Regions from separate parts of the Rosenbergiella sp. YN46 genome, predicted to be linked through region 3. Evidence: predicted binding sites of a transcription regulator. Region 3 holds the regulator's gene; each other region holds the start of a gene.
What was found. The regulator Fur, encoded in region 3, represses iron uptake genes when iron is present. The targets are predictions, from matches to a motif close to ATAATAATGAGAACNACTATCAA.

Region 1: the regulator Fur is predicted to act here: its motif matches at 5,063-5,085, upstream of feoA (ferrous iron transporter A).
Region 2: the regulator Fur is predicted to act here: its motif matches at 6,106-6,128, upstream of exbB (tol-pal system-associated acyl-CoA thioesterase).
Region 4: the regulator Fur is predicted to act here: its motif matches at 4,448-4,470, upstream of sufA (Fe-S cluster assembly scaffold SufA).

Annotation. Positions count from the first base shown of each region.
Region 1 covers NZ_JAZHEE010000025.1:559-8,128, reverse strand. The annotation lists gene V3W49_RS16090 (hypothetical protein) at 1-214, opposite strand, end outside; gene V3W49_RS16085 (hypothetical protein) at 217-2,487, opposite strand; partial or broken gene V3W49_RS16080 (IS3 family transposase) at 2,987-4,152, opposite strand; partial or broken gene V3W49_RS16075 (transposase) at 4,220-4,657, shown strand; gene feoA (ferrous iron transporter A) at 5,168-5,392, shown strand; gene feoB (Fe(2+) transporter permease subunit FeoB) at 5,454-7,570, shown strand, end outside.
Region 2 covers NZ_JAZHEE010000004.1:216,149-223,718, reverse strand. The annotation lists gene pqqF (pyrroloquinoline quinone biosynthesis protein PqqF) at 1-1,816, shown strand, start outside; gene mgrA (L-glyceraldehyde 3-phosphate reductase) at 1,879-2,919, shown strand; gene fucR (L-fucose operon activator) at 2,981-3,691, opposite strand; gene V3W49_RS05855 (hypothetical protein) at 4,279-4,476, opposite strand; gene exbD (TonB system transport protein ExbD) at 4,879-5,301, opposite strand; gene exbB (tol-pal system-associated acyl-CoA thioesterase) at 5,308-6,042, opposite strand; gene metC (cystathionine beta-lyase) at 6,274-7,461, shown strand.
Region 3 covers NZ_JAZHEE010000006.1:43,036-50,605, forward strand. The annotation lists gene pgm (phosphoglucomutase (alpha-D-glucose-1,6-bisphosphate-dependent)) at 1-439, opposite strand, end outside; gene seqA (replication initiation negative regulator SeqA) at 465-1,013, opposite strand; gene ybfF (esterase) at 1,195-1,962, shown strand; gene ybfE (LexA regulated protein) at 2,084-2,365, shown strand; gene fldA (flavodoxin FldA) at 2,516-3,046, shown strand; gene fur (ferric iron uptake transcriptional regulator) at 3,338-3,790, shown strand; gene glnS (glutamine--tRNA ligase) at 3,899-5,566, opposite strand; gene nagE (N-acetylglucosamine-specific PTS transporter subunit IIBC) at 5,731-7,570, opposite strand, start outside.
Region 4 covers NZ_JAZHEE010000021.1:38,553-46,122, forward strand. The annotation lists gene sufS (cysteine desulfurase SufS) at 1-517, opposite strand, end outside; gene sufD (Fe-S cluster assembly protein SufD) at 514-1,794, opposite strand; gene sufC (Fe-S cluster assembly ATPase SufC) at 1,769-2,515, opposite strand; gene sufB (Fe-S cluster assembly protein SufB) at 2,540-4,024, opposite strand; gene sufA (Fe-S cluster assembly scaffold SufA) at 4,027-4,404, opposite strand; gene zigA (zinc metallochaperone GTPase ZigA) at 4,728-5,957, opposite strand; gene V3W49_RS14935 (ABC transporter substrate-binding protein) at 6,074-7,081, shown strand; gene V3W49_RS14940 (FecCD family ABC transporter permease) at 7,078-7,570, shown strand, end outside.

The DNA of each region.
Region 1 (7,570 bases), on a different contig from region 3:
GCGGGGTAGAGTCAGAATATGTATACTCAATTACATCTCTAGAGCCATCACCATATAAATCGATGTAAAACCTCCCAGTTTGACCATCAGTAAAACCTGATAACTTTAACTTATTTGCATCAACTAAAGTATTTATAGATTGTGATTGAGATGAGTGAGGATAACCCCAAACTGTCAGTAGCAACAACATCAAAACAGATTTGTTACATTTCATATTTAATCAGCCTCAGGTATACCTTGCTTATAATTAACTCTGATATTTTCAGCTATTTCAGACTTTGTGATTCTTCCATCTTTATTTACATCGTGATAAAGATTTTTATTGTAAGTATCTCCATCACCTTTTTTATAAATAATATCATTCGGTTTTAACTTTATAGTTTTCGGACTAAATATTGAATAATAAACATCTTCAAGGGACCACTGTTCAGTAGGAACACCAACGTTACGTGACTGCATCAGAAAATATTTTTTCACGTACTCCATTTGCTGTACATGATCCATTCTACGGAGTTGTGCGGTAGTTGTTCCCAGTTCCTCAGCTGTTACTCTCATGAATTGAATTAACCCAGTAGCTGACGAACCTGGATTTTTAATGTCTGTCCTAAATGTTTTTCCTGTTTCGAGAGCAATACAAGCCATGATATAATTAGGGTCAATTCCTAAATCATTTGAAACCTCCAATAATTTAGCCCTAAATGCAGATGTTTTTTCGGCCCCGAATTTTTCAAAGAACCTCTTCATCCAAATAATTTTATTACTGGATTTAAACATCCCCAAAAACACCACCGGATGCATATGCCACAACGAAGGCCCCAGCTTTAACTTAGCGGCATCCTGCATCCATACCATATTTTCAATATACGCCTCACTGTACTCTTTCCATTCCGGCGCATCCTTCATCAGGGTGTTCAGAAACGACTGCCAAATCGATGTCTCCTTTTTGTAATACCACTCACTGGGGTGTTTCACTATCATCCTGTTTGTCACATCCCGGTAAGACGGGTTATGAATCGCACTCAGATATTCCTGCCGTGAATAGGGGCTGATGCCACCGTCAATCCGGTTCAGTAACCGCTGATAGTTGTACGGCACCATTCTGTGGGTGAAGCGGGTATCATGACTGGAGGCTCGAAAAAGTCGGTCATACAGGGTACGAATCAGACCTTTCGGTGGCGTTTTGCCATCCAGGTGGTCGAAGCTCGTCGCCTCGTCCACGGTGGTAGTGAACCCCAGCTTTTCCAGATCATATTGAGATAGAGTTTCAACAGCTTTATTTGCTTTCGCCACATAGCCGTTGGCATAGGGTAAAAACCAGTATTCCTGATTCTGTGCATCGGTTTCTGTTTTCACCTGGCTCAGCTTCAGAATGGCTTCCCCCTGTGAGACGCGCCCGCTGCTGACCATGGACAGCGTCTTCAAATCTTTCGAAAACAGCGGCAGCCCCGTCGGGCATTTCAGGTACAGCGGCGCGCTTTCACCCACCTTTTCCGGGTTTTTCAGAAAGGTTTCAAGGTTATCATCCATGCTCAGGCATTCAATATGCACCTGATAGCGGGCATCGTAACCGCCCTCTTTGGGGAGCTGAAAATAACCCAGATGCCCCACGCTGTCACCGGCGCTTATTGAATAAGGTGTCGGACAAACGACCGTATCAAACTGCATCGGCTCCTCATAAGGTGGCAACAGGTGCGACCACCATGACGGGCGGGTCGCCACTCCCCCTGCTGAAACAAGATTATTCCTGTCCGTCAGGATCCAGTATTGCTCTCCTTCCTTCAGGCTGGTCTCTGTTCCTTTGGCTTTCTCTTTATCGGGCAATCCCTTAAAAGTGACCAGACCATAGTGGCGACCATTAAACCCAATGGTGCGCAGGTTGCTGTCTGTGGCAGACCACTCAATATGGGCACCTTTCGGGATGGTAGTCACACGATACGAATCGCTGACCTCTTTGTTATTGGTACTGGCGCTCATCACCCATTCAGGGCGGTAAGCCGACAAATTATCATTCACAATCCACTGCGTTTCGTTTTCACTTTGTTCATAAGCAGAATACGGCGCCAGGTGCATATACAGCGTATAAAAATGCAGGCCGCTTTCCTGTTTCTCACCCGGCTGAATATAGTGCCGCACCAGCACAAAGGAGCCAGAAACGTTCAGCGGCCCCGTTTCCCACGGAACTGTCTGGTAATCACGGCAAATCCGGTACGCCACCACTTCCCCGTCCGCCATGCAGCGAACGCTCTGCTCCCCCCGGTAGCCCGCAGGAAAGTCAACCATTTCGGAAATCGCCCTGCCGCTCAGCGCACACCAGGGCGTCGTGGTATTCGTGATATGAATCCCCCCGTGCCACATGCCATTGCTTCCCAGCAGGTACCAGCCGGACGCCTCACCTGCCAGGTGAGACATCACAGCTTCCTGGCTGGCAAAGTCACTGCCGCGATGGTTGGATGGCACCGGCCAGCTGAATTTGGGTAATACCGACATTTATCATTCCTTAATCATTCTGTATTACACTACAGGGCCAGTACAGGCGGTGATATTTGCAGAAGCCAGAGCGCACAGCCGAAGTCCCGTAACGGCTAAAAATCACTCAATAATACACCGCCAGAATGTAATAACAATAAAAAGAAAATGGATTTGACCCTATATACCAAGCAAACCTCAGGATGCGGGTTTGAGTACCTGAAAGCGATCGTTAATTCGGGTCGTCAGAGGGTCCGCTATGCCCGGTAGCGTATGGCTGAAAAATTCAGATATTGCATTCCCGTCGAGACTGTAATTAAAGTTGTGCAATTGCCTGTTTTTGATATGTTCACTCCAACAACGGAGACAGGCAAATTATGGACGAAAATAAACTCAAAACACTGGCTGCTGAACTGGCTAAGGGTCTCAAAACCGAAGCAGATCTCAATCAGTTTTCCCGGATGCGATAAACAGCGTCTATCGCAGTGTGCATCATCCACATGTGTAGTGGATCACAAAATCAGGACACCGGCATAGCCTCTTTCCACTGATTTTCATATTCACAGGGTGATAACCCGCCATTGGATGTGTGGGGGCGCTGCTGGTTGTAGTAGTGTATCCAGACAGTAATATCCTGCATCATCTGTCGAACATCACTGTAGCCACCCGCCGGTATCCATTCACTCTTCAGGCTCCTGAACACCCGTTCCATCGGTGAGTTATCCAGGCAGTTTCCTTTCCGGCTCATGCTCTGCATTGCCCCATGGCGCCACAGTAACTGCCGGTATTTTTTACTTCTGTACTGGCCGCCCTGGTCTGAATGGCACAGCTGTCGCCCTTGTCCGGTATGACCGGCTCTCCAGGGCACTGCGCATTGCCCGACATACCAGCTCCGCATCCGGCGAAGACGACACCGCACTGCCCACGGTTCGCCGTGAGTACAGGCCGATGACCAGCGCCAGATAACACCAGCCGCCATTCACCCGCACGTAGCTGATGTCTCCACTCCAGGTCCTGTCCGGTGTTTCCGGTGTGAAGTGCCGTTTCAGCAGGTCCGGCGAGGCCGTTGCTTCCTCCTTCACCCCACGGTATCGGTGCCGCCCCGGCTGGCGGCTCTCCAGTCCGCATTCCTGCATCAGTCTGCGGCCAGCCAGCGACCCACCTTATACCCTTCCCGGCGCATCAGCTGATTCAGCATCCGACTTCCTGCCGCTCCCCGACTCTGTTGATGCAATTCCCGTATTCGGGCGCGCAGCTGCATCCGTCTGACATCCACAGGGCGGGTCTGCGAGGCGTAATATCGGCTTCGGGAGATTTTCAGCAACCGACACACCACTACCACCGGCCATTTCCTTCTCAGCCGTGTGATTAGCGCACAGATTTGGTCGGGAGTTCGCTCATCAGCACGGCTGCCTGCTTTAGTATCTCTTTCTCCATTTCCAGGCGCTTAACCCGTGCCCGGAGTGACTGAATTTCCCGCTGCTCCGGTGTCAGGGCAGAGCCAGTCGGCGTTTCTCCCTGAATCTCCGATTTATACTGCCGTATCCATTTGCGCGGCAGGGTGGCGTCCACATCCAGAGCCCGGGCGACATCCACGGCGCGCTGCTGATGCTTAACAACCTGTTCAACGGCTTCCAGTTTGAATTCGGGAGAGAAACGGCGCTTCATCTGTTTACGCTGAGTCATGGTCAGTTACCTCAATTTGCTGTTGTTACATTAACAGGCTATTGAAGTGTCCGGTATTACTGAGCCACTACACATGGTGCGTAACAGCCTGAAATACGTCGCCAGGAAGGACTACAAAGCCGTCACCAGCGGACTGAAAGGGGTATGACCGAAGAGGCGGCGCTGATGGCGCTGAATAACTTCGCGGCAGCCTGAGACGATAAAATATCCACAAATCAGTAAAAGCTGGCACGCCCACCGGGAAAATCGGAATACGTTTTTCGGCTACCCGCCCGATATCCGCAAGGCCATCTACACCCCAAACGCTACAGGATCACTGAACAGCGTGATCCGTGCCGCGATTAAGAAACGCAAGGTGTTCCCGATGGATGACTCAGTGCGAAAGGTTATTTACCTGGCAATCCAGTCAGCATCGAAAAAATGGAGTATGCCGATCCAAAACTGGCGGCTGGCAATGAGCCGTTTTATTATCAAGTTCGGTGATCGCCTGAGCTATCACCTTTGACGTGGTGGCAATTACACAGAATTAGGGACAGACTCTCATCAGCCAGTATGTATCCCCTTCACTACCCTGCATGGCCGCAATAAAATCCGCAGCCGAAACGGTAGCCATCAACCTGTAGCACCACTTTCATCCTGTTCTCCCTGGATTTATTGTTGTCACTTACATATCATACACCGCTCACAAAATAACCGAAATTTCTGTAATGGGTTTAAAAACCTATTCTAAATCAGTTTTCTACTCCAGACAGGCTTTTCCCTACAGATCGGTACGTCACGATATACACTGAAACAACATTAACTTGGTTTACCAGCAGATAACCTTATTAACCCTTCGTTATCCTGTTCCGGGTACGAAATTTGTCTACGCTCAAAAAAAGCGCATTTAACGCCCCTCTTCAGATTGCAGATAAAAATTGTTCTCATTATCATTGCCTCATGCTTTTTCAGGTTTTTTCCTGGTGCTCTCCGGCTATCAGGCCTTTGCCGATCGGTCTCGTTCACAGGTGGTTCTATGCATATGCACGCTAACAGTTCGTGGAAAATTACCGGTTTTTCCCGGGAAATCAGTCCGGCCTGGCGTCAGAAGCTGCTCTCTCTCGGTATGTTGCCCGGCTCTTCGTTCCGCGTGGTACGAGTGGCGCCCTTCGGCGATCCGGTACAGATAGAGACGCGACGCATCAGCCTGGTGCTACGTAAAAAAGACCTGGCGCTGCTCTCCCTGGAAGCGCTTTCCTGAAAGGCCCTGGCGCCAGCGATTTCAGGCACCGCAAACCACTTTCACGTTGACAATGCTAAAAATGAAAAAACTCACCATTGGTCTGATTGGCAACCCTAACTCAGGAAAAACCACGCTTTTCAATCAGTTGACTGGTTCCCGTCAGCGGGTCGGTAACTGGTCCGGCGTCACCGTCGAGCGTAAAGAGGGGCAGTTTTCCACCACCGATCATGCCGTTACGCTGGTGGATCTTCCCGGCACCTATTCCCTGACCACCATCTCGTCCCAGACCTCGCTCGATGAGCAAATCGCCTGCCACTACATCCTGAGCAACGACGCCGATATGCTGATAAACGTAGTGGATGCCTCGAATCTGGAACGTAATCTTTATCTGACGCTGCAACTGCTGGAGCTGGGTATTCCCTGCGTGGTGGCGCTGAACATGCTGGACATCGCCGAAAAGCAGCAGATCCGTATCGACATCGACGCCCTTTCCACCCGCCTGGGGTGTCCGGTGGTGCCACTGGTTTCTACCCGCGCCCGGGGCATCGATGGCCTGAAGCTGGCGATTGACCGCCATCGCGGTAACACGCCTGTTGAACTGGTGCACTACCCCCAGCCCCTGCTGGCGGAAGCCGAGCAGCTTGCCGAACAGATGCCGGCCACCCGCCCCCACGGCGAGCGGCGCTGGCTGGCGCTGCAGATGCTGGAAGGCGACATCTATAGTCGTCGCCTGGCGGGCAGCGTCGTCGGCGCGCTCGATGGCGCACTGGCGCGACTAAGCGGTCAGATAGAGGATCCGGCCCTGAGCATTGCCGACGCCCGCTATCAGAGCATCGCCGCGATTTGTGACGAAGTCAGCAACAGCCTGACCGCCGCGCCTAACCGCCTGACCGTGGCGCTGGACAAAATCGTGCTCAGCCGTCTGCTGGGGCTACCGGTGTTTCTGCTGGTGATGTACCTGATGTTCCTGCTGGCGATCAATATCGGCGGCGCCCTGCAGCCCATCTTTGACGGCGGTTCGGTGGCACTCTTTATTCACGGCACCCGCTGGCTGGGAGACACCCTGCACTTCCCGGAATGGCTGACCATCTTCCTGGCCCAGGGAGTGGGCGGCGGTATCAACACCGTGCTGCCGCTGGTGCCGCAGATCGGCATGATGTACCTGTTCCTCTCCTTTCTTGAAGACTCCGGTTATATGGCGCGCGCCGCGTTTGTGATGGACCGCCTGATGCAGGCGCTGGGGCTGCCCGGTAAATCTTTTGTGCCACTAATCGTCGGCTTTGGCTGTAACGTGCCGTCAGTTATGGGCGCCCGAACGCTGGACGCGCCGCGCGAACGGCTGATGACCATTATGATGGCGCCCTTTATGTCCTGCGGCGCCCGGCTGGCGATTTTCGCGGTCTTCGCCGCCGCCTTCTTCGGCAAACAGGGGGCGACGGTGGTTTTCTCGCTCTATCTGCTGGGGATTGTGATGGCGATAGCCACCGGCCTGATGCTGAAATATACGCTGATGCGCGGCGAAGCCACACCGTTCGTTATGGAGCTTCCGGTCTATCACGTTCCTCACCTGAAAAGCCTGCTGCTGCAAACCTGGCAGCGTCTGAAAGGCTTTGTGCTGCGCGCCGGTAAGGTGATTGTTATCGTCAGCATCTTTATCGGCGCCCTGAACAGTTTTTCATTCAGCGGCAAGGCGGTCGACAGCATTAACGACTCAGCGCTGGCTTCGGTGAGTAAAGTACTGACGCCGCTGCTGGCACCGATCGGCGTTCATCAGGATAACTGGCAGGCCACCGTCGGGCTATTTACCGGCGCCATGGCCAAAGAGGTGGTTGTCGGTACCCTGAACACCCTTTACACCGCCGAGGATATGCATGATGATGAGTTCGATCCCGCCACTTTCAGTCTGAGTGATGAACTAAAAAGCGCCGTTGACGACACCTGGCAGAGCCTGAAAGAGACCTTCAGCCTGAGCGTACTGGCTAACCCCATCGAAGCCAGCAAAGGCGACGGCGAAATGGCCACCGGCGCCATGGGCGTGATGAACAGCAAGTTCGGCAGCGACGCCGCCGCATACAGCTACCTGATTTTCGTACTGCTCTATATTCCCTGTATCTCGGTGATGGGCGCTATCGCCCGTGAATCGAGCCGCGGCTGGATGACCTTTTCGGTGCTGTGGGGGCTGAACGTTGGGTATTC
Region 2 (7,570 bases), on a different contig from region 3:
CGCTTTCGGCGAAGACTCGCAGGCGCTTAGAGCCGCCTTATGCGCCTTCCATCAGCGCTATTACCATGCAGGCAGGATGTCGCTGTGGCTCCAGGGGCCACAAAGCGAAGAAGCGCTCATGGCGCTGAGCGTTCCCTGGGCGCAGTTGTCCGGCAGCGCAGAATCGCTCCATGTCGCGGCGCCGCTTTCTGTTATGCCACGGCGCATGGCGCTAAAGCTGGCGGAAACGCCGCAGCTGCGGCTGGCCTTTAGCGTTGAAAATCAGCCTGCTGTTATAGCGGCCGCCGCGCTACTCCAGGCATTTGTTCAGGACGATGCACCGGGCAGTCTGGCCCAGGCGTTGGCTGAACGGGCTCCGGGCAGTCGCCCGAGGCTGAGTCAGGTGCTGGAAAATCCGCATGCCCGGGTGCTGGCGATTGACCTCTCCTGTGGAGAGTCGCCGCCGGAAAGCGTCGCCGCCCTGTTTTTCGACTGGCTGGCGCAATTGCGCTGCCAGGCCCCGGTAATCGCCCGTCACTACGCGGCGCAGGCCCGGCACGATTTTACTGCCCTCTCCCCTCTGGAACAGCTGCGCGCCCGGGCGCTGCTGTTGGGCGAAGCCGACTGCTCCATGGCGTGGCGGCAGCTGCTGCAGGCAATAATGCCGAACCGTATGCTGTATCTCTACAGCGCGCCCCATATCAGCGGCCAGCCGGTCAACAGCCAGGGCTTTAACCTGGAATTGAGCGATTACCCCGGCGTTGAAAACGTCGTACCGGTAACGGACTGGCGATTTATGAACGGCAACTGCCCCACTCCGTCGCAGCCGCCATCGCAGCAGGCTGAACTGCCGCACCTGGCATGGCAAGGGGAGGCCACCCTGCTGCTTGGCGCGCGGTTACCGCCGGAACGGGGACTGGCCCTACAGCTTATCTGCGCACCGCTGGCCGCCGCCTGCCGCCATTACGGCGGCGCCATGCGTTTTGACAATATCGGCGGCGAATGGCTGCTGGCGCTGGGCGGGCCGCCGCAGGTGATGGAGTGGGCGCTGACGGCGACGCTGGATGCTTTCCGGCAGATGACGCCCGAAGCATGGCGACGCGGAGAGGTCGCGCAGGCCCGGCATCGCCAGCAATGGATGGGCGAGATTGCACTCCGCGCCCTGATGGCCCAGCTTCCAGCGCTGCTGGAAACGCCAGGGAAGAAGCCCCGCTGGCAGGCAGCGCTAATGGGAGGCGACAGCGAACTGCATCACCGGCTGGCCAGGCGGCTTAGCGACCTGCCCTGGCCGCTGAGTCGGGAGGATACGCCTGCGCCATTCGCCAGCGGGCGCCATTACCGGCCAGCCGCAGGCGACGAAGCCGCCCTGCTGCTCTTCTGCCCGGCGCCCGATACCGCCAGCGAACAGGCGATGCGTATGCTGGCCCTGCTGCTGGCGCCGGACTACTTCCGGCGGCTGCGCGACGAGCTAAAGGTCGGCTACGCTGTCGGCTGCCGCTTTTATCAAAGCGCCGGGCGCTGCGGGCTGCTGTTTATGGCCCAGTCGGCGCACTTTAACGCTAAGGCGCTGCTGGAGGCCACCCGGACATTTCTGGAACACGCCCGACCACGCCTGACCGCGGAAGAGCTGGCTTCCCTGGCGGCAGCCTCCGGCGAACAACCGCCAGAGGCGCCGTTAATTCATGCGGCTCAGGCCTGGCAGTCCCATCGTCGCCGCGCCCATGAAAACGACACCGCCACCACACCCAGCGCGCTGGATACACTTTACCGACAGCTACTCGCCAAACCAGAACGCTGGCTGGTGGTGCAAAATTCCCGGGATTGTGGGGTGGCGTAACAACAGCGGGCGCTTTAGTATAGATATTAGAAACATCGTTTCAAAATAAGAAAGGAGACACTATGTCTTACTCTGCCAGCCCTTCCCGCTACCAGCAGATGCAATACCGCTACTGCGGCCGCAGCGGCCTGCAACTCCCGGCCCTTTCTCTTGGCCTGTGGCATAACTTCGGTGACGTCAGCGCCCTGGATAACCAGCGCGCCCTGCTGCGCAAGGCGTTCGATCTGGGCATCAATCACTTCGACCTTGCCAACAACTACGGGCCGCCGCCAGGCAGCGCCGAAACCAATTTCGGCCGCCTGCTGCGCGAAGATTTCACCGGCTATCGCGACGAACTGATTATCTCAACCAAAGCAGGCTACGACATGTGGCCTGGCCCCTACGGCAGCGGCGGTTCCCGTAAGTATCTGCTGGCCAGTCTCGATCAGAGCCTGCAACGTATGGGGCTAGATTATGTCGATATCTTCTATTCGCACCGGGTGGATGAAAATACCCCGATGGAAGAAACCGCCGGCGCGCTCGCCCATGCGGTGAAAAGCGGCAAGGCACTCTACGTCGGTATCTCTTCATATTCGCCACAGCGCAGCGCGGAGATGGCGCGCCTGCTGCGTGAACAGAACATTCCGCTGCTGATCCATCAGCCCTCTTATAATCTGCTTAACCGCTGGGTGGACAGCAGCGGCCTGCTCGATACCCTGGAGGACAACGGGATGGGCTGCATCGCCTTTACCCCGCTGGCTCAGGGTCTGCTGACCGGGAAATACCTGAACGGTATTCCGGCTGGTTCGCGAATGCAGTACGAAGGTAAGAAGGCCCGCGGGCTGACGGAAAATATGCTTAGCGAGCGCAACCTTAACAGCCTGCGTCTCCTTAACGATATGGCCCAGGCTCGCGGCCAGAGCATGGCCCAGATGGCCCTGAGCTGGCTGCTCAAGGATAAACGCGTAACCTCGGTGCTGATCGGCGCCAGCCGTACAGAGCAACTGGAAGAGAACGTGAAGGCGCTGGATAACCTGCGCTTTAGCGAGCAAGAACTGAACGCCATCGACGCTCATGTAGCCGATGGCGAACTGAATCTGTGGCAGGCGTCTTCAGATCAGTGATTCCTGCATGCCTGAAACGCTGTGGCCGCCACGCTGTTTTTTCGTGACGTGGCGGCCAACTTTACGGGGCGCGGTTTGCGTCATCAATAAGCGCCGTCACCCCGCTCAGAGAGCCGATACACACCTCGCCGGTGCGACCGCGCTTGCTGGCATCCATCAGCAACAGCGACTGCCCCGCCCGGGCCAGCAGCAGTTGTTTAAAACGCGCATTCCAGCCCTGTACATCCCAGATATCGCCTGCGGAATCCACCCCCTGGCAGGAGAAAATAAACAAGTCAATGTCGATATGGCGCAGTAGCGCCAGCAGGGCAGGATTCTCATAGCAGGCGCTGTCGCGATCGAGCCAGCCACCGCTGTGCAATAGTCGGATATTCGGGCGACGCTCCAGCGCCTGGCAGATACGCAGACTGTTAGTGAAAACCGTCAGGGAGAGATCGGGAAGCTGACGCGCCAAATACCAGCTGGTGGTGCTGGCATCCAGCGCCAGCGTGATGCCTTCGTCGATCCAGGGCAGTGCCCGACGCGCGATATCCGCCTTGCGGGCGTAGTGGCTCTTCTGGCGGGCGCGAAACGGATCGGCATAAGAGGTACCCCCCAGCAGGCTGCGCGCCCGACCATGGCTGCGCAGAATCTTTCCCTGACGTTGAAGCTCCCGCAGATCGCGGCGCAGCGTCTCCTGGCTCACTGCCAGGGCGCGTGCCAGAACATCGGTCGCCAGCCAGTCATGCTGGCCAAGCAGTTTCAGTATCCGCAGATGTCGTTCTTCCTTCATAACGCGCTCCCGGGTAGCCTGTGGCGTTATTCTGTAGTGACGGGATGGCGCTGTCAAAGCGCGCGGGCTTAAAGTCCGATGTCCATAAAAAAGGTTCAGCGCGGATTAGCGTGGAGTGTTCGAAAACGGAAACAAAAAACCGGCAGAATATGATGATGCGGCGGACTGGGGCCCCACTTCCTTTCAGGGAGAGGGCCGGGGTGAGGGTGACAGACAGCTTCGGCGCCCGGTTTCAGAGAAGCGGCAGAATATGACGATGCGGTGGGCGGTTCCGTTCACTTTGCGTGATTGCTTCTCTGTTAATCCACCGCCGGTGAACGGGCCAGGGGGGCTCAGTCGCCGCTCCCCTGGCGACCCGGGCTCCCCGGCGCTAAAAAACGCCCTTCGGGGCCCCTTCGCTTATCACGCCGGGCTTTTCGGAACGGGCAAGAGTCGCCATCCCAGGCGGCCTTGCCCTGTCGCGACATCCTGTCGCTCCTCCGGCCCTGCGTGAACGCTACGGCGTTTTTTAAGCCGGGATATAAGCCCCTCGTCGCTTCAGTCTGTTTTTTCAAATGATGCCAGCTCTGATTAATCAGGGCAGAAGGTTAAAGGCGATGACACTCCGGCCTGAAAATCGCCGGAGTATTCACGGCAGCCAGGGTCAGCCCGACAGGACGTCGGGCTGAGGGCGTGCGGCACAAGGACGTGGAGTCACGCCCGACCCGCCCGGCTGGCGGGAATACGCAGGGGCCCGCGACAGCGGCGATTTTCACGCCGGAAAGCGGGGTTGTCAGGGGCGGCATCTGAGCCCCTGGCCCGTTCACCGGTTCCGCAACCGACATATAAAAATACCCTTAAGGTGAACGGAACCTTCGCCAACGTGACATATTTCTCCGAAATACGGCACATCACTGTTGATTCACCGGTTCCGCAACCGGCATATAAAAAATCACCTTAAGGTGAACGGAACCTCCGCCGGCGCGGCATATTTCTCCGGAATACGGCACATCACTGTCGATTCACCGGTTCCGCAACCGGCATATAAAAAATCACCTCAAGGTGAACGGAAGCTTCTCCTGCGCGACATACTCACCCGGAAGACAGGACAGCCACCGGTAACTTCAGCTTCACGCCAATCCGCGATGAACCATAAAAAAACCCCGGCATTCAGTGCCGGGGTTTACAGTTTTAACGCTAAAAAACCGCTACTTATGGGAAACTTCCTGTCCCACCAGACCTATTTTGAGATAGCCTGCCTGGCGCAGCGTATCCATTACGTCCATCATGGTTTCGTAGTTCACGCTTTTATCCGCGCGGAAGAAGATGGTGGTGTCCTTCTTGCCCTGCGTCATGGTGTTCAGGGCATTGACCATATTCTCTTTGGTGACGGCATCGTCACCAAGAAACATGCTGTTGTCCGCTTTCACCGACAGGTAGACCGGTTTTTCCGGGCGCGGCTCCGGCTTACTGCTGGACGCCGGCAGGTTAACCTTCACGTCCACCGTCGCCAGCGGCGCCGCCACCATGAAGATGATGAGCAGCACCAGCATCACGTCGATAAAGGGCGTGACGTTGATGTCATGCATTTCGCCGTCGTTATCGACATTTTCGTTAAAGTGCATCGCCATAGCGTATCAACCTACACGCAGTTTACGGGCCGACTGTACCGGGCGGTTTGCCGCGGTCGCCTCCAGGTCAAGGTCACGGCTTTGCAGCAGCAGCACCTGCGCCGCCACGTCACCCAGTGCGGCTTTAAAGTTACCGATGGTGCGGGCGAAGATGTTGTAGATAACCACCGCAGGAATCGCCGCTACCAGGCCGATAGCCGTGGCCAACAGCGCTTCCGCGATACCCGGCGCCACAACGGCCAGATTGGTGGTCTGGGTTTGGGCGATACCAATGAAGCTGTTCATGATCCCCCATACGGTACCAAACAGCCCCACAAACGGAGAGATAGCGCCGATAGTGGCCAGATAGCCATTACCACGCCCCATCAGGCGACCAACGGAAGCCACACGCCGCTCCAGGCGGAAGCCTGTACGCTCTTTAATTCCTTCGTTATCTTCGCTGCCTGCGGAGAGTTCCAGTTCGTTCTGCGCTTCCTGAAGAAGCAGAGCGGAGAGACTGCCGTTTCCAAAAGAAGCCGCTTTTTCGCTCGCTTCTTCCAGCGAACGGGCATCGGCCAGAGCCTGTTGTTCACGCCTGAGACGGCTCTTCTGCTTCAGCATGGTGGCTCCCTTGCTGAAGAAGATGGCCCAGGTGACCACTGACGCCAGAATCAGGCCGATCATCACTATCTTTACGACGATATCGGCATGATGATACATACCCATGACGGAGAGATCCGTCTGCATCAAATTCTCTGTCACACTAACTCTCCAGGACAAAATTTAGAGAAAAACTGTTCGTAATAATACCAAAACGGCTTCGAATTGATAGTAGTTCTCATTAGTATTTACATGCTGACGTACTTTGTCCTCATTTTCCTTGCGCTCACGCAGTAAAAAACGGGAAGCGTTCACCCTTTCGTCTTCTGGCCCATTGCACTCAAAGTCCCGCTAGCTTATTTTGGACATCCAGACGTAAAGATGGGGATGACAATGACAAAGCAGCATATCGAAACCACCCTGGTGCATACCGGCCGGCGTAAACGCTATACCCAGGGCGCGGTCAACAGCGTGGTTCAGCGCGCCTCTTCGCTGGTATTCGACAGCGTGGAACAGAAAAAACGCGCCACCAAAGGCCGCGCCGACGGCGAGCTGTTCTATGGGCGTCGCGGTACTCTGACGCATTTCTCGCTCCAGGAGGCGATGTGTGAACTGGAAGGGGGAGCGGGCTGCGCGCTGTTCCCCTGCGGCGCGGCAGCGGTAGCCAATACTATCCTCGCTTTTGTGGAACAGGGTGACCATATCCTGGTGACCAACAGCGCCTATGAGCCTACGCAGGATCTGTGTACCCGAATTCTGGCGAAGCTGGGCGTGACCACCAGTTGGTTTGATCCCATGGTGGGCGAAAACATTGCCGATCTGGTGCAGCCCAATACCCGCATTGTCTTCCTCGAATCCCCTGGATCTATCACCATGGAAGTTCAGGATATCCCCGCCATTGTGCGCGCGGTACGCCGCAAGGCGCCGGGCGCCGTCATTATGATCGATAACACCTGGTCTGCCGGGGTGCTGTTTAACGCGCTGGAGCACGGTATCGACATCTCGATTCAGGCCGGAACCAAATATCTGGTGGGCCATTCAGACGCCATGATCGGTACGGCGGTGGCGAACGAGCGCTGCTGGGAACAGCTGCGGGAAAACGCCTATCTGATGGGCCAGATGGTGGATGCAGATACGGCCTACGTGACCAGCCGCGGCCTGCGCACTCTGGCGGTGCGCCTGCGCCAGCACCAGGAGAGTAGTATCGCCGTGGCGCAGTGGCTGGCCGAACAGCCCCAGGTGGCGCGGGTAAACCATCCGGCCCTGCCCCAGAGTCCGGGACACCAATTCTGGAAACGCGATTTTCTGGGCTGTAGCGGCCTGTTCTCTTTCGTTCTGAAGAAACGGCTCGACGATGCCGCCATGGCGCAGTTCCTTGACCACTTCCAACATTTTTCCATGGCCTATTCCTGGGGCGGCTTCGAGTCGCTTATTCTCGCGAACCAGCCGGAAGAGCTGGCGGCTATTCGCCCGGGCGGTCAACCCGACTTCAGCGGCACCCTGGTCAGATTGCACATCGGTTTAGAAAACGTTGAAGATTTAATTGCGGATTTAGCCGCGGGATTCGCCCGTATCACGTAAGCTTTCCGCTGGTGGACGCGGTAATGAACACCCTGGGTCAAAGTTTCTGCATTTTATTGCCCCAGGGCCACCGCTCCTGGGATTTTTCCGGTTACAATAGCCCCCGACA
Region 3 (7,570 bases):
GGGACGGCGTAATAACAATACCGTCCGCCTGGGCGCCCGCTTTCCTGTTATGTTCAAGAATAGCGTTGGATACCGCCGGCGTCGGCGTAAAGCCGTTATCCTGTGCAGCGACGACCTCAACGCCATTGGCGCTCAGCACTTCCAGAACCGAAATAAACGCCGGTTCGGAAAGCGCATGGGTATCTTTGCCCACATAACAGGGGCCGGTGATGCCGTTAGCGGCGCGATTTTCCGCTATCGCCTGGGCAATGGCCAGAATGTGCGGCTCGTTGAAACTGTGACGGGCGGCGCTGCCGCGGTGGCCGGAGGTGCCAAATTTAACCGCATGTTCAGGATTGCCCGTTTCCGGCTTCAGCACATAGTACTGCGCCGTCAACTGCGCGACATTAATCAGATCGCTCTGCTGTGCAGGTTGTCCTGCGCGTTCATGGTTAGCCATTGTCCTGATCCTTCTGACATCAGAGTTAGATGGTGCCGCAAACTTTCTCGGTAAGAGTTGCAGGGAACTGCATACTCTGCATGATGTGTTCGATCATGCTGCATTTGCGGCCTGTATTGGTATTGGTAATCACCCAGTACGGCGTGCCGGGAACCGCTTTCGGTTTGGTCTGGTTACCGCTCTTAAGCAGGGTGCGCTCATCGGTCGCGAAGTAAACGCGGGTGCGGCCGTGCAGGGATTCCGTCGCTTCAACAAAAGCCGCGGCATCCAGAGAGTAGAGCGTGGAGAGCACCAGCATAAAACGATTAACGGCCTTCTTCTGCTCGGCGTATTCATCAGAGAGCAGCAGTTCACGCACCGCACGCACTCGTTCGCGGGCGCCTTTCACCATCGGTTTCGGCTCCGAACTAACGTGGGCCACAGGCGCCTGGGGTTTTGCTGAAGAGCTCTGTGCAGGCAGGGCGGCGGAAACTTTCAACATGCGCCGCAAAATGTCGGACGCGCTTTCGCCAATGTGCAGGGTGTGGCTGGCAATATAGCGATACAGCTCGTCATCAACTTCAATCGTTTTCATCTTAATCCAGTGCAATATCTTTCTGAATACAAGTCGTTGGGATTATAGAGACAAATCTCAACAGCGGATAGCGTCAAGCCAGGATAGCGGCAAAAGTCGGAATTAACCGGAAATTGCCGCCGCACGGCAGAATGCCTTCCATGATACCCTAACCAGACGAACTCAAAAAAAGAACTTTGCTATGAAACTCAACACCCGCCTGCAAACTGCGCAATCTCCGGGCTCCGCGACGCCCATCGTTCTGATTCACGGCCTGTTCGGCAGCCTGGATAATCTGGGCGTGCTGGGTCGCTCTCTAATGGAGGAACGCACCGTACTGCAGCTCGATCTGCGTAACCACGGTCTCTCCCCTCGCAGCGAGATCATGACCTATCCGGCGATGGCTCAGGACGTTCTGGATACCCTGGACGACTGCCAGTTCGATAAAGTCACGCTTATCGGCCATTCCATGGGCGGCAAAGTGTCGATGGCGCTGAGCGCGCTGGCTCCTGAACGTATCGATCAACTGGTACTTCTCGATATTGCGCCGGTGGCCTATCCGGTACGCCGCCACGACGCCATCTTCGCCGCCGTACGCGCCGTCACCGCACAGGGCGCCACCAGCCGCCACGACGCCGCTGCGATAATGCGCGAGCATATAGAAGAAGAAGGCGTCATCCAGTTTCTACTGAAATCATTCGCGAACGGCGAATGGCGTTTTAATGTCCCGGTGCTCTGGGATCAGTACGACAATATCACCGGCTGGGAGCCCACACCTCCCTGGCCGCATCCTGCCCTGTTTATCCGCGGCGGCGATTCACCCTATATTCAGGCCGCATATCAGCCGGAGATCGCCGCCCAGTTCCCCCAGGCGCGCGCACACGTCATTGCCGGCGCCGGCCACTGGGTTCACGCCGAAAAGCCCCAGCCAGTGCTGCGGGCCATCCATCGCTTCCTTGCTTCTGATTAAAAACCCATCGTCCGGTCGCCAGATGCGCTCCGGGCGTTGGCGCCCCGCTGAGCACTGATGTATGATGGCGCGCTGTAAAAATCCGCTCCCGTAGCCTTTTCCCTGTCAGCAGCAGCAAATCATGGCAAAAGAACAAACGGACCGCACGACGCTCGATCTTTTTGCAAACGAGCGTCGACCGGGTCGACCCAAAACCAATCCGCTGTCGCGTGACGAGCAGCTGCGCATCAACAAGCGCAACCAGCTTAAACGCGATAAAGTCCGCGGCCTGAAACGCGTTGAGCTGAAGCTTAACGGCGAAGCCGTGGATGCGCTCAATGAGCTCGCCCATGCGCGCAACATCAGCCGCAGCGAGCTTATCGAAGAGATTCTGCTGAGCCAGCTCGCCCAGCTCCGGGGCTAAGACCGCCCTTACGCCGCCCGGCATGTTGCATACTGTGCACCCTGCGACGAATAGCGGTTTCCGCACTCGAAGGGCTTCTGCTATGATTGCCCTATCCGTGGGCATTACGCAGCCACCATACTTTTTTAGATTCAAGAGGTTACTTTACTCATGGCAATCGTAGGCATTTTTTTCGGCAGCGACACCGGCAACACCGAAAATATCGCGAAAATGATTCAGAAACAGCTCGGTAAAGAAGTTGCTGAGGTGCATGATATTGCTAAAAGCAGCAAAGAAGACCTGGAAGGCTTCGATATTCTGCTGCTTGGAATCCCGACCTGGTACTATGGTGAAGCGCAGTGCGACTGGGACGACTTCTTCCCCACGCTGGAAGAAGTCGACTTCAACGGTAAGCTGGTTGCGCTGTTTGGTTGCGGCGATCAGGAAGACTATGCGGAATACTTCTGCGACGCGTTGGGCACCATTCGCGACATTATCGAACCGAACGGCGCCACCATTGTGGGCCACTGGCCGACCGAAAGCTACCACTTCGAAGCGTCCAAGGGGCTGGCCGATGACGACCATTTCCTGGGCCTGGCTATCGACGAAGATCGTCAGCCGGAACTGACCAACGAGCGCGTTGAAAAATGGGTTAAGCAGATCTCCGAAGAGCTGCATCTTGATGAAATTATCAACGCCTGATAATAGCCTGCTGCGGCGCGATCTGCGCCGCATTAATAGATATAACCGATAGTAATAATTGATACAATTTTTTAACTTTGCCCCACTAAGTAGTACAATATGTCCGGTAAAATGGGCTCAGATGCCGCATCTGGCATAAATTTTCCCACTTTTTTATTCACATTTTTGCAGGTTGAACGCGGTTTTCATTTACCCTTCACGGCTCTATAATGAGACGCATTCATCTTTTTTTATGAATTCTATGCAGTGCTCCAGAGGAGCTAAGTCATTAAGCAACAGGACATATTCCGCATGACTGACAACAATACCGCATTAAAGAAGGCCGGCCTGAAAGTCACGCTTCCCCGGTTAAAGATCCTGGAAGTGTTACAGGAGCCTGAAAACCATCATGTCAGTGCGGAAGACTTGTACAAACGACTGATCGATATGGGGGAAGAAATTGGTCTGGCCACGGTTTACCGCGTGCTGAACCAGTTCGACGACGCAGGTATCGTCACCCGTCACAACTTTGAAGGCGGAAAATCCGTTTTTGAACTGACGCAGCAGCATCATCACGATCATCTTATTTGTCTGGACTGCGGCAAAGTGATTGAATTCAGCGATGATTCTATTGAAACACGGCAGCGTGAAATTGCCACCCGGCATAATATCCGCCTGACCAACCACAGCCTCTATCTGTATGGCCACTGCGCCGAAGGCGACTGTCGGGAAAGCGATGACGCCCATGAGGTCAGCAAGAAGTAATCACGTCCGGGCCAGCGTCAAAAAAACCGGAGAGCGCTCTCCGGTTTTTTATTGCCATAAAAAACCCCACCATCGTGGGGTTTTTTGTTTGTACCGACGATATCGCGCTTAGCCGCCAGTCTTCGCCCAGGTATCGCGCAGACCAACAGTGCGATTAAACACCGGTTTGTCGGCGCTGCTGGTCAGTCCGTCAAGACAGAAGTACCCTTCACGCTCGAACTGGTAAGCCTTTTCCGGCTGCGCCGCTTTCAGGCTCTGTTCGCCATAACCCTGCTTCACCACCAGCGACTCGGGATTAATGGTGGAAAGGAAGTCTTCCGCCGCGCCCGGGTTCGCCACGCTGAACAGGCGATCGTAGAGGCGAATTTCGATAGGCAGCGCATGGGCGGCGCTGACCCAGTGAATCACCCCTTTTACCTTGCGCCCATCGGCCGGATCTTTACTCAGCGTATCGGCATCGTAGCTGCAGCGGATCGCGGTGATATTTCCATCGGCGTCTTTTTCCACCTCTTCGGCTTTAATCACATAGGCGTTGCGCAAACGCACCTCTTTGCCCAGCACCAGGCGCTTATACTGCTTGTTCGCTTCTTCGCGGAAGTCGGCGCGATCGATCCAGATTTCGCCGCTGAAAGGCACCTCACGGCTGCCCATTTCCGGACGATTCGGGTGATTCGGCATAGTAACCATCTCGCTCTGCCCCTGCGGATAGTTAGTAATGATCAACTTAACCGGATCGATAACCGCCATCGCACGCGGCGCGTTCTCGTTGAGATCTTCGCGAATACAGGCTTCCAGCGACGCCATTTCAACGGTGTTGTCCTGTTTGGTAACGCCGATACGCTTACAGAATTCACGGATAGCCGCTGCGGTATAGCCACGACGGCGCAGGCCAGAAATGGTCGGCATGCGCGGATCGTTCCAGCCTTCAACGATCTTTTCGGTCACCAGCAGGTTAAGCTTACGCTTGGACATGATGGCGTATTCCAGGTTCAGGCGCGAAAATTCGTACTGGCGCGGATGAGCCGGGATAGTGATGTTGTCCAGCACCCAGTCATAAAGACGGCGGTTATCCTGGAATTCCAGGGTACACAGCGAGTGGGTGATTCCTTCCAGCGCATCGGAAATACAGTGGGTGAAATCATACATCGGGTAGATGCACCACTTGTTACCGGTCTGGTGATGTTCGGCAAACTTAATGCGATACAGTACCGGATCGCGCATCACCATAAACGGAGAAGCCATATCGATCTTCGCACGCAGGCAGGCGGTGCCTTCGGCAAACTCCCCGGCACGCATTTTTTCAAACAGCGCCAGATTCTCTTCCACCGTGCGATCGCGATATGGGCTGTTTTTACCCGGCTCAGTCAGGGTACCGCGGTACTCGCGAATCTGCTCCGGCGTCAGCTCATCAACATAGGCCAGGCCTTTGTTGATAAGCTCAATAGCGTAGTGGAACAGCTGGTCGAAATAGTCAGAAGAATAACGGACATCCCCCGCCCAGTGAAAACCCAGCCACTCGACATCCTGCTTAATGGAGTCCACATACTCGATATCTTCTTTAACCGGGTTAGTGTCGTCAAAGCGCAGATTACAGGTGCCCTGATAATCCTGAGCGATGCCGAAGTTCAGGCAGATGGATTTCGCATGGCCGATGTGCAGATAGCCGTTCGGCTCAGGAGGAAAACGCGTGCAAATGGTGGCGTGTTTACCGCAGGCCAGATCCTCATCGATAATCTGGCGAATAAAGTTAGTTGGGCGGGCTTCGGCCTCACTCATCTCTTAATACCTCAAAGCGTTTTTAACTCGGTTAACGTGGCATGATCTTACAAGCCGTCGCCGGAAACAACCTTTAGTTACAGAAATTAGCACAGCGTTGACGCGGGAATAAAAAAACGGCCGGGTTCATCGCCCGGCCGCTTCAGTGATACCGTCCGCAGACGCTATTTCTTCGCTTTAATCTCGTACAGCGGCGTCTCGCCAGCCACCAGGGCACCGGTCGCTTTCACCACCAGCCCGCTGTAGTCGTCGATGTTGCTGCAAACCACCGGGCTAATCATCGAGCGCGCATTGGCATTCAGGAAGTCGAGATCCATCTCCAGCACCGGCTGACCGGCGCGAACCGTCGCCCCTTCTTCCACCAGACGCTTAAAGCCTTTGCCTTCCAGCGCCACGGTATCGATCCCCATGTGCACCACAATTTCGGCACCGTCGTCGGTTTCCAGGCAGAATGCGTGGTTGGTGTTGAAGATTTTCACCACGGTACCCGCAGCCGGGGCAACCACCGTTTTTTCGCTGGGTTTGATAGCCACGCCGTCGCCTACCGCTTTGCTGGCGAAGGCTTCGTCCGGCACATCATCCAGCGCCACCAGTTCGCCGCTGACCGGCGCTACCAGGGTCACGACGGTCGGCTGATCGTTACGCACCGCCTGTGGCCTGGCCTGCGCTGCCGGCGCCGACTGTGCCGGGCCGGACTGAGCCGCCGCGACGTGCCCCGTGGTCTTCATGGCATTAGCTATCTTCTCGGCGACAAAGCCGACGATGATCTGCACGCTGGTCTTGTTCAGGCGAATCACGCCGCTGGCGCCAAGGCGCTTGGCCAGTGCGTCATCCACAACGGCAGAATCTTTCACCGACAGGCGCAGACGAGTGATACAGGCATCGATACCGGTCAGGTTATCGGAACCCCCTACCGCCGCGATGTACTGGCGAGCCAGTTCAGACACGTCCTGCTTTTCACCGCCGCTGATGTTAGTGTCCTGCCCATCGGCTTCGCTACCGGCCACGGCCAGCTCGCGCCCCGGGGTCATCAGGTTAAATTTGGTGATAGTGAAACGGAACACCAGATAGTAGATAACGAAGAACACCAGGCCCTGCGGAATCAGCATGTACCAGTGCGTGGCCAGCGGGTTACGCGAAGAGAGCACCATATCCACCAGACCGGCGCTGAAGCCAAAGCCGGCAATCCAGTGCATGCTGGCGGCGATGAAAACCGAGATACCGGTCAGCACGGCGTGAATCACGTACAGTACCGGCGCAACGAACATGAAGGAGAACTCCAGCGGCTCGGTGATGCCGGTAAAGAACGCGGCGAACGCGCCCGCCATCATGATACCCAGCACTTTTGCTTTATTTTCAGGACGCGCACACTGATAAATTGCCAGCGCCGCCCCGGGCAGACCGAACATCATGATCGGGAAGAAGCCCGCCTGATAGCGACCGGTGATCCCCACAACCGCTTTGCCCGCCTCGATAGACTGCGCCCCGCCCAGGAAGTTAGGAATATCGTTGATACCCGCCACATCGAACCAGAATACCGAGTTCAGCGCGTGGTGCAGACCAACCGGAATCAGCAGGCGGTTAAAGAAGGCGTAAACCCCGGCGCCGATGGAGCCCATCTTCTGAATATACTCGCCGAACTCCACCAGACCGCCGAAAATAACCGGCCAGACGTACATCAGTACGAAAGCAACGGCTATCATCACAAATGAGGTCAGGATCGGCACCAGACGGCGGCCGCTAAAGAACGACAGCGCCTTCGGCAACTCCACGCCGCTAAAGCGGTTATACAGCTCAGCGGAAATGATACCCACCAGGATCCCCACGAACTGGTTATTAATCTTCGCGAAAGCGGCAGGGACTTCCGCTTCCGGGATGCTCTGAATCATGGAAACCGCAGCCGGCGAGCAGAGCGTGGTCAGTACCAGAAAGCCGACAAAGCCGGTCAGCGCAGCCGCGCCGTCTTTATCTTTAGACATGCCGTATGCGACGCCGATGGCGAAC
Region 4 (7,570 bases), on a different contig from region 3:
CCTGGGTAATAGCCAGCAGCCGGGTACGTTCATCAATCAATTCCGCCAGCCGTTCCTGTTGCAGGGTGCCGTCCTGATTCAGCGGAATCACCCGCAGCTCGGCGCCGACCCGCTCGCACAGCATCTGCCAGGGAACGATATTGGCGTGATGTTCCATCGCGCTGATAATCAGGTTGTCCCCTGCCCCCACGGCCTGGTTGCCCCAGCTACTGGCCACCAGGTTTATCCCTTCAGTGGTGCCGCGCACGAAGACAACCTCTTCCGCCGAGCGGGCGTTAATAAATTTCGCCACGCCGGCGCGCACGTTTTCCATGCGCTCCGTCGCTTCGGCGCTCAGGGTATGAATACCGCGATGCACCGCCGCGTAGCCGTGGCGGTATAGTTCCGTTTCTGCTTCAATGACCGCCAGCGGTTTCTGCGCGCTGGCGGCGCTGTCCAGATAGGCCAGCGGCTGACCGTTGACCTCTCGCGTCAGGATAGGGAAATCCGCTCGCACCTGTTCGATTGAGAAACTCATGACTGCCCCCCTGCCAGACGCTGGTCAATACGGGCCAGAACCTGGCGTTTCAGCGCTTCGTCGTCGATGGCTTCCGTTAACTCTGCGGCAAAAGCGTGGATAATCATCTGGCGCGCCGCCTGATGGCCAATACCGCGCGAGCGCAGATAAAACAGCTGTTCATCATCGATACGACCTACGGTCGCGCCGTGGCTGCATTTCACGTCGTCGGCATAAATTTCCAGCTGCGGTTTGGTATCCACCTCCGCCAGCCGGCCCAGCAGCAGGTTATTGTTGGTCATCTGCCCGTCGGTCTTAACGGCGTGGGGCGCCACGTTAATCAGGCCGTTGAACACCGCCCGCCCCCGATCGCTAACGATAGTTTTATGCAGCTGGCGACTGTTGCACCAGCCCTGGTTATGCTCAAGCCAGGTACGGCTGTCGCACACTTCGCTGCCAACCGGCATCGCCAGGCTGTTAAGGCGCAGAGTCGTATTCTCGCCTTCCAGACGGGTACTGGTGTGATGACGCAGCACGCTGCTCCCCAGCAGGAAGCTGGTGCTGAGGGCGCTGGCGTCTCTCTCCAGCCACAGATCGTTATGGGAGAAGTGGTAACTGAGCGGATTTTCAAAAGCCAGTTTAGTGTGGTGCAGACTGGCCCCCGCCGCCACCTGCATGGTCAGACGCCCGCCGGTAAAGTGGGTACGCGCATCGGCGCTGACGAAATGCTCGATCACCCGGGCTTGCGCCCCCTGCTCCAGGGTCAAATGATGGCGGTAGTGGGCGGTATTCATCTCATCGCCATCCCGCCCGCGGGTGATATGCATCAATACCAGCGGCCGTTGCGGGCGCGTATTGCGGGGTACCCGGATATGGGTCACTTCGCCCGCCAGACTTTCGGTCAGGTGCAGGAAAATCTCTGGCTGAATCGCGACCGGCAGTTCCTGACGCCGGGCGCTCACCGCAATCTCATAGCCGCTGCCGCTCAGTTCGTCGCTCAGCGCTTCGCTGTATCGCCCGTCGACGAAGACCAGCCTGAACGCATCGATACTGAGCGCCAGCGCATCGCGCTGCTCCGCCGTTACGGGCTCGCCCTGCGGCTGTACAAAGCGGTAAGCCAGCAGTTTTTCCAGCGGCGTAAAGGTGTACTTCCAGTTTTCATGCTTACGGCTCGGCAACCCCTCTCGCAGTAGCTGCTGCATATGCTGTTGCGCTTCAGGGCTACGAACCTCCTCGTTTTCGAACAGATGATGCCACTGTTGCAACGCGTTACTACTGTTGTTCGGTAAGCCAGCCATAGCCCTGCTCCTCCAGCTGTTTCACCAGGGTAAAGTCGCCGGATTTCACGATGCGCCCCTGATATAGCACGTGTACATGGTCAGGTTTGATGTAGTCCAGAATGCGCTGGTAGTGGGTCACAATCACAAACGAGCGCTTGCCGTCGCGCAGGGAATTCACCCCATCCGCCACAATCTTCAGGGCGTCGATATCCAGCCCGGAATCGGATTCGTCGAGGATGCACAGCGAAGGTGCCAGCACCGCCATTTGCAGAATATCGTTGCGCTTCTTTTCGCCACCGGAAAAGCCGACGTTAACCGAACGGGTAAGCAGATCCTCCGGCATCTTCAAAAGCGCAATTTTCTCTTCCATCAGATCCTGAAAATCGAAACGGTCGAGCGGCTCCTGGCCCCGATATTCACGTACCGCGTTCAGCGCGGTCTGCAGGAAAAACTGGTTGCTGACGCCCGGGATCTCCACCGGATACTGGAATGCCATGAAAATCCCTTCGCCCGCCCGCTCTTCGGGATCGAGCGCAAGCAGATCCTTGCCCTTAAACAGCACTTCACCGCCGGTCACCTCGTAATCCTCGCGGCCTGCAAGGGTCGCCGACAGGGTACTCTTGCCGGAGCCGTTCGGCCCCATAATGGCATGCACTTCTCCCGGTTTCACCTCAAGATTCAGGCCCCGCAGAATCGGGTTATCTTCCGCGCTTACGTGCAAATCTTTAATACTTAACATAGTGTTTCCTTTATAAAACTGCGGTTACCCGACGCTGTGTTCAAGGCTGATGGCCAGCAGCTTCTGGGCCTCTACCGCAAATTCCAGCGGCAGCTCCGAAAAAACGTCCTTACAGAATCCGTTGACGATCATCGAAATAGCGTCATCTTCGCTGATGCCACGCTGCAGGCAGTAGAACAGCTGATCTTCGCCGATACGCGAAGTGGTAGCCTCATGCTCCAGCTGGGCGCTGTTGTTACGACACTCCACATACGGGAAGGTGTGCGCGCCGCACTCACTGCCTATCAGCATCGAGTCGCACTGCGTGTAGTTACGGGCGTTAGTGGCGGTCGGCATGATCTTCACCAGTCCACGGTAGCTGTTCTGGCTTTGGCCTGCGGAAATGCCCTTAGAAATAATAGTGGAGCGGGTGTTTTTACCGATATGAATCATCTTGGTACCGGTATCCGCCTGCTGACGGCCGCTGGTCAGCGCCACCGAGAAAAACTCGCCAATGGAGTTATCGCCACGCAGAATACAGCTCGGGTACTTCCAGGTAATGGCCGACCCGGTTTCGGACTGAGTCCAGGACATCTTGCTGTTTTCGCCTTCGCACAGCGCTCGCTTGGTGACAAAGTTCAGGATCCCACCGTTATTGCTGTCGCCAGGGAACCAGTTCTGCACCGTAGAGTATTTCACTTCGGCATCCCGGTGGATGATGACCTCGACCACCGCGGCATGCAGCTGGTAGCTGTCGCGAACCGGTGCCGAACAGCCTTCGATATAGCTGACGTAGCTGCCTTCGTCCGCCACCAGGATGGTGCGTTCGAACTGACCGGTTTTTTCGGCGTTAATACGAAAGTAGGTGGAAAGCTCCATCGGGCAACGCACCCCTTTTGGTACATAGATAAAGGTGCCGTCCGACGCCACTGCCGCATTCAGCGCGGCGAAGAAGTTATCGTTGCCCGGCACCACGGTGCCAAGATACCGCTTCACCAGCTCCGGATATTCATGAATCGCTTCGCCAAAGGAGCAGAAAATAATGCCCAGACTCGCCAGCTTGTCGCGATAGGTGGTGGCGACAGAGACCGAATCGAAGATAGCGTCCACCGCCACCTCTTTGCCTTCGCGCACCGGTACGCCCAGCTGGTTAAAAGCCTCTTCCACCTCTTTGGTCAGAAAGGCGCTCTCCTGGCCGGTCTGCTGCACGGCGCCGGGCTGCGATGCGCAGTTATCGTCGCAGTTACCGCAGGAAGGCGCCGAGTAATAGCTGTAATCCTGATAGTTGAGCTTGTCGTAGTGCGCCTTCAGCCAGTGTGGCTCTTCCATTTTCTGCCAGGCGTGGAACGCGTTAAGGCGAAACTCCAGCATCCAGTCGGGCTCGTTGCGCCGCGCTGAAATGGCGCGCACCACCTCTTCATTAATGCCTTTCGCCAGTTCATCGGTCTGTAACTGTGTAAAGAAGCCCTCTTTATAGTTCAGGCTTCCGCTCCAGGTTTGTACATTGTCTTCTGTGGTATCTCTGGACATAACTATTCCGCCTGAACCCCAAAGCTTTCACCGCAGCCGCATTCGTTCTGCGCTTTCGGGTTATGAAATTTAAAGATCTGGTTTAAACCTTCACGCACATAGTCGACTTCGGTGCCGTCGATAAACGGCATCGCCTGGGTCGATACGTACAGTCGTGCGCCATCGCGCTGGTACAGGAGATCGTCAGCCTGAGGTTCGCTTACCGTATCCAGCACGTAGCCAAAACCCGCACAGCCGCTCTTTTTCACCCCCAATCGCAGACCAAGTACGCCTGGTTCCCGTTGAGTTAACTGGCGAATCTGCTCCGCGGCTGCTGACGTCAGCGTCAGCCCCTGCCATGCAAAATCGCCGGGATCGAATGTTCCTGCATGCAGTTCCATAGCTTCACCTCACTTTTGACCCTGTTAATGGGTCGATAGCATAATGGTAATGATAACAATTCTCACTTCAACCCAAGCTCCGCAGGGGCATTCACCGCAGAAGAGCTTTTACGGGGGTTTTTTATAAGGATAGACCCTGTCACCAGGCTTGCCGCTCCCCGGGACAATGTTCTATATGATTGATATTTATAGAATCAGTCGCACTCTGCAAAAGGCTTTAGCAATCAGTGTTAAAGGTGTATAGGTAATACCTATTTATCTGATAGCGACTGGCGGGAAAATAGCAGGCGCCGGAAAGATGAAGCGGCGCCTGAAGGGGAATATCAGAGCGTTTCGGCAAACCAGGGGTCGAAGGGATCGCTGAACCGGCGCCAGGCTTCCGGCCCCATGGCCATCTCATTATTGTTAAGCAGCGCGGCATCAAGCCGCTGCCGCAACCTGTTCTCATCTATTTCACTGCCGATAAAGACCAGCTCCTGACGTGCATCACCAACGCCATCCACCCAGTGACGGCGAATAAAATCCAGAGATTCCGGATCGGTCGGCCAGCGATTGCCCGGTACCGCCGCCCACCACATACCACCCGGCTCCTGTCGCGCTACTCCGCCAGCCTGGGACCAGATACCGGCATGCATCGGGCGGCTCGCCAGCCAGAAATAGCCTTTGGAGCGAATCACGCCCGCAAGGTCATGCATCACCAGATGATGGAAGCGTTTGGGATGAAACGGACGCCGCGCCCGCCAGACAAAGCTGCTGATACCGTATTCTTCAGTTTCCGGAATATGCTCGCCCCGCAGTTCCTTAAGCCATCCCGGCGCCTGAGCGGCCTTGTCGAAATCGAACAGTCCGGTATCCAGCACATCTTCCAGCGCGACCTCACCGAAGCGGGTATACAGGATCCGCGCTTCCGGATTCAGGGAGTGAAGAATCGCCGCTATCTTACGTAACTGGCTTTCGTTGACCAGGTCGGTTTTATTCACCACCAGGACGTTACAGAACTCGATCTGGTCGCTCAACAGATCCACCACCGTGCGGCTATCCTGTTCACCCGACGATTCTCCGCGAGCATGCAGACTCTCTCCTTCGTCATAATCCCTCAGAAAGTGACAGGCATCCACCACGGTGACCATCGTATCCAGCCGGGCGATATCCGTCAGGCAGTTGCCGTTTTCGTCGGCAAAGGTGAAGGTTTCCGCCACCGGCAGCGGTTCCGATATCCCGGTAGATTCAATCAACAGATAATCAAAGCGCCCTTCTCTGGCCAGCCGGTTAACCTCCAGTAACAGATCCTCGCGTAGCGTACAGCAGATACAGCCATTACTCATCTCTACCAGCTTTTCGTCGGTGCGCGACAGCGCCGCTTCACCGCCCCTGACCAGTCCGGCATCGATATTCACTTCCGACATATCGTTCACAATCAGCGCCACGCGCAGCTGTTCGCGGTTGTTGAGGAGATGGTTAAGCAGCGTAGTCTTACCCGCGCCAAGAAATCCTGACAGTACGGTAACGGGGAGTTTTTTCGCCTCACGGCGTCTGGTGAACGGCTCTGACATGGTGACAACCCCTTATATCGTTAAAAGTGAAGGTCTATCTTTTACAGTATTTGTTATGTTATAACATCTCAACATTGATTTTCCAGCCCCCGCTTTTCAGGAGATAAAGGATACCGATGTTCAGAAAATCACTGCGGTTACTGCCGGCGCTGCTCTGCCTGACGGGCAGCGTTTATGCGCAAAGCCACGCGACGCACTATCCGCTGACGGTGGAGAACTGCGGCCGCTCGCAGACCTTCCTTCAGCCGCCGCAGCGGGTAGTTACCCTTGGGCAACACGAAACCGAGCTGCTGCTGGCGCTGGGGTTAGGCAAAAGCATTGTCGGTACTGCGGTCTGGTTTGGCCGCCTGCCTCCGGCGCTGGCACCTGCGGGCCATGGGCTGAAACGACTGGCAGATAACGCGCCGGGATTCGAAGCAGTCGCCGCCCAACGCCCCGATCTGGTGCTGGCACAATACAGTTGGCACCTGGGCCCCCGTGGCGAAGTCGCAACCCGGGAACGCTTTGAAGATCTGGGTATCCACACCTGGGTAGCGCCGGCCGACTGTGTCGGTAAAGCCGTCACTGCCGACTCCAACGGCGACGGTGCCCGCACCGCCCCCTTTACCCTGGAGAGCATTAACCGCGAAATCGACGAACTGGCGCGCATTTTTAACGTCACCGAACGGGGCCAGAGGCTGCGACGCCAGCTTAAGCTGCGGATTGCGCATGCTCGCCAGCAGGCAGCGCGCCCCGGCTCCACACCCCTTAAGGTGGTATTCTGGTTTTCCAGTCCTCGCCTGAACGGCGATCCCTGGGTCGCAGGTAGCGATGGCGCTCCAGGTTGGATCAGCCGCACCCTGGGCCTGCGAAATATTATCGATTCCCGTGAGGAGTGGCCGGCAGTGACCTGGGAGCATATTGCCCGCTCCCGGCCCGATATTATCGTTATCGCCGATATGGAGCGTCGACTCTATCCCGCCGATAACGCCGCGGCAAAAATCGCCTTTCTGAAAAATGATCCTGTCACCCGGGAGATACCGGCCGTGAAACAGGGCCGCATCATCGTGATTCCCGCCATGTCTCTGAATCCTTCACTGCGTAACGTCGATGCCGTGGAACAGATAGGCAAGCAGCTCCCATGATGAGAAATCGTAGCGTCCTGCTGATTCTGAGCGGCACCCTCTGCCTTCCGCTAATGATGGTGGTCACCGCGGCCAGCGGCGATATGCCAATCGCTCCCGCAGACGTCGTGCGGGCCATCGCCAACGGTCTGGGTATCGGCCACTACCGCCTATCGCCCATTGATGAAGGGATCGTCTGGCAGTACCGCATGAGCCGTGCGCTGATGGCGGCCTGTAGCGGCGGCGGTCTGGCGCTATGTGGCCTGATACTGCAAACCCTGCTACGCAATCCTCTTGCCGAGCCGTGGCTGCTGGGGATCTCGGCGGGCGCCTCCACCGGCGCGGTCTGCATAATGCTGCTGGGCGTGGGCAGCGGGCTGCTCGGCGTGAGCGGTGGCGCCTTTCTCGGCGCCTGCTGCGCCTTCGGGCTGATTATGCTGCTGGCCGGTGGCCTGCGCGATGAAGCAACGCGCATCATTCTGGCGGGCGTGGCGGGAACCCAGCTGTTTA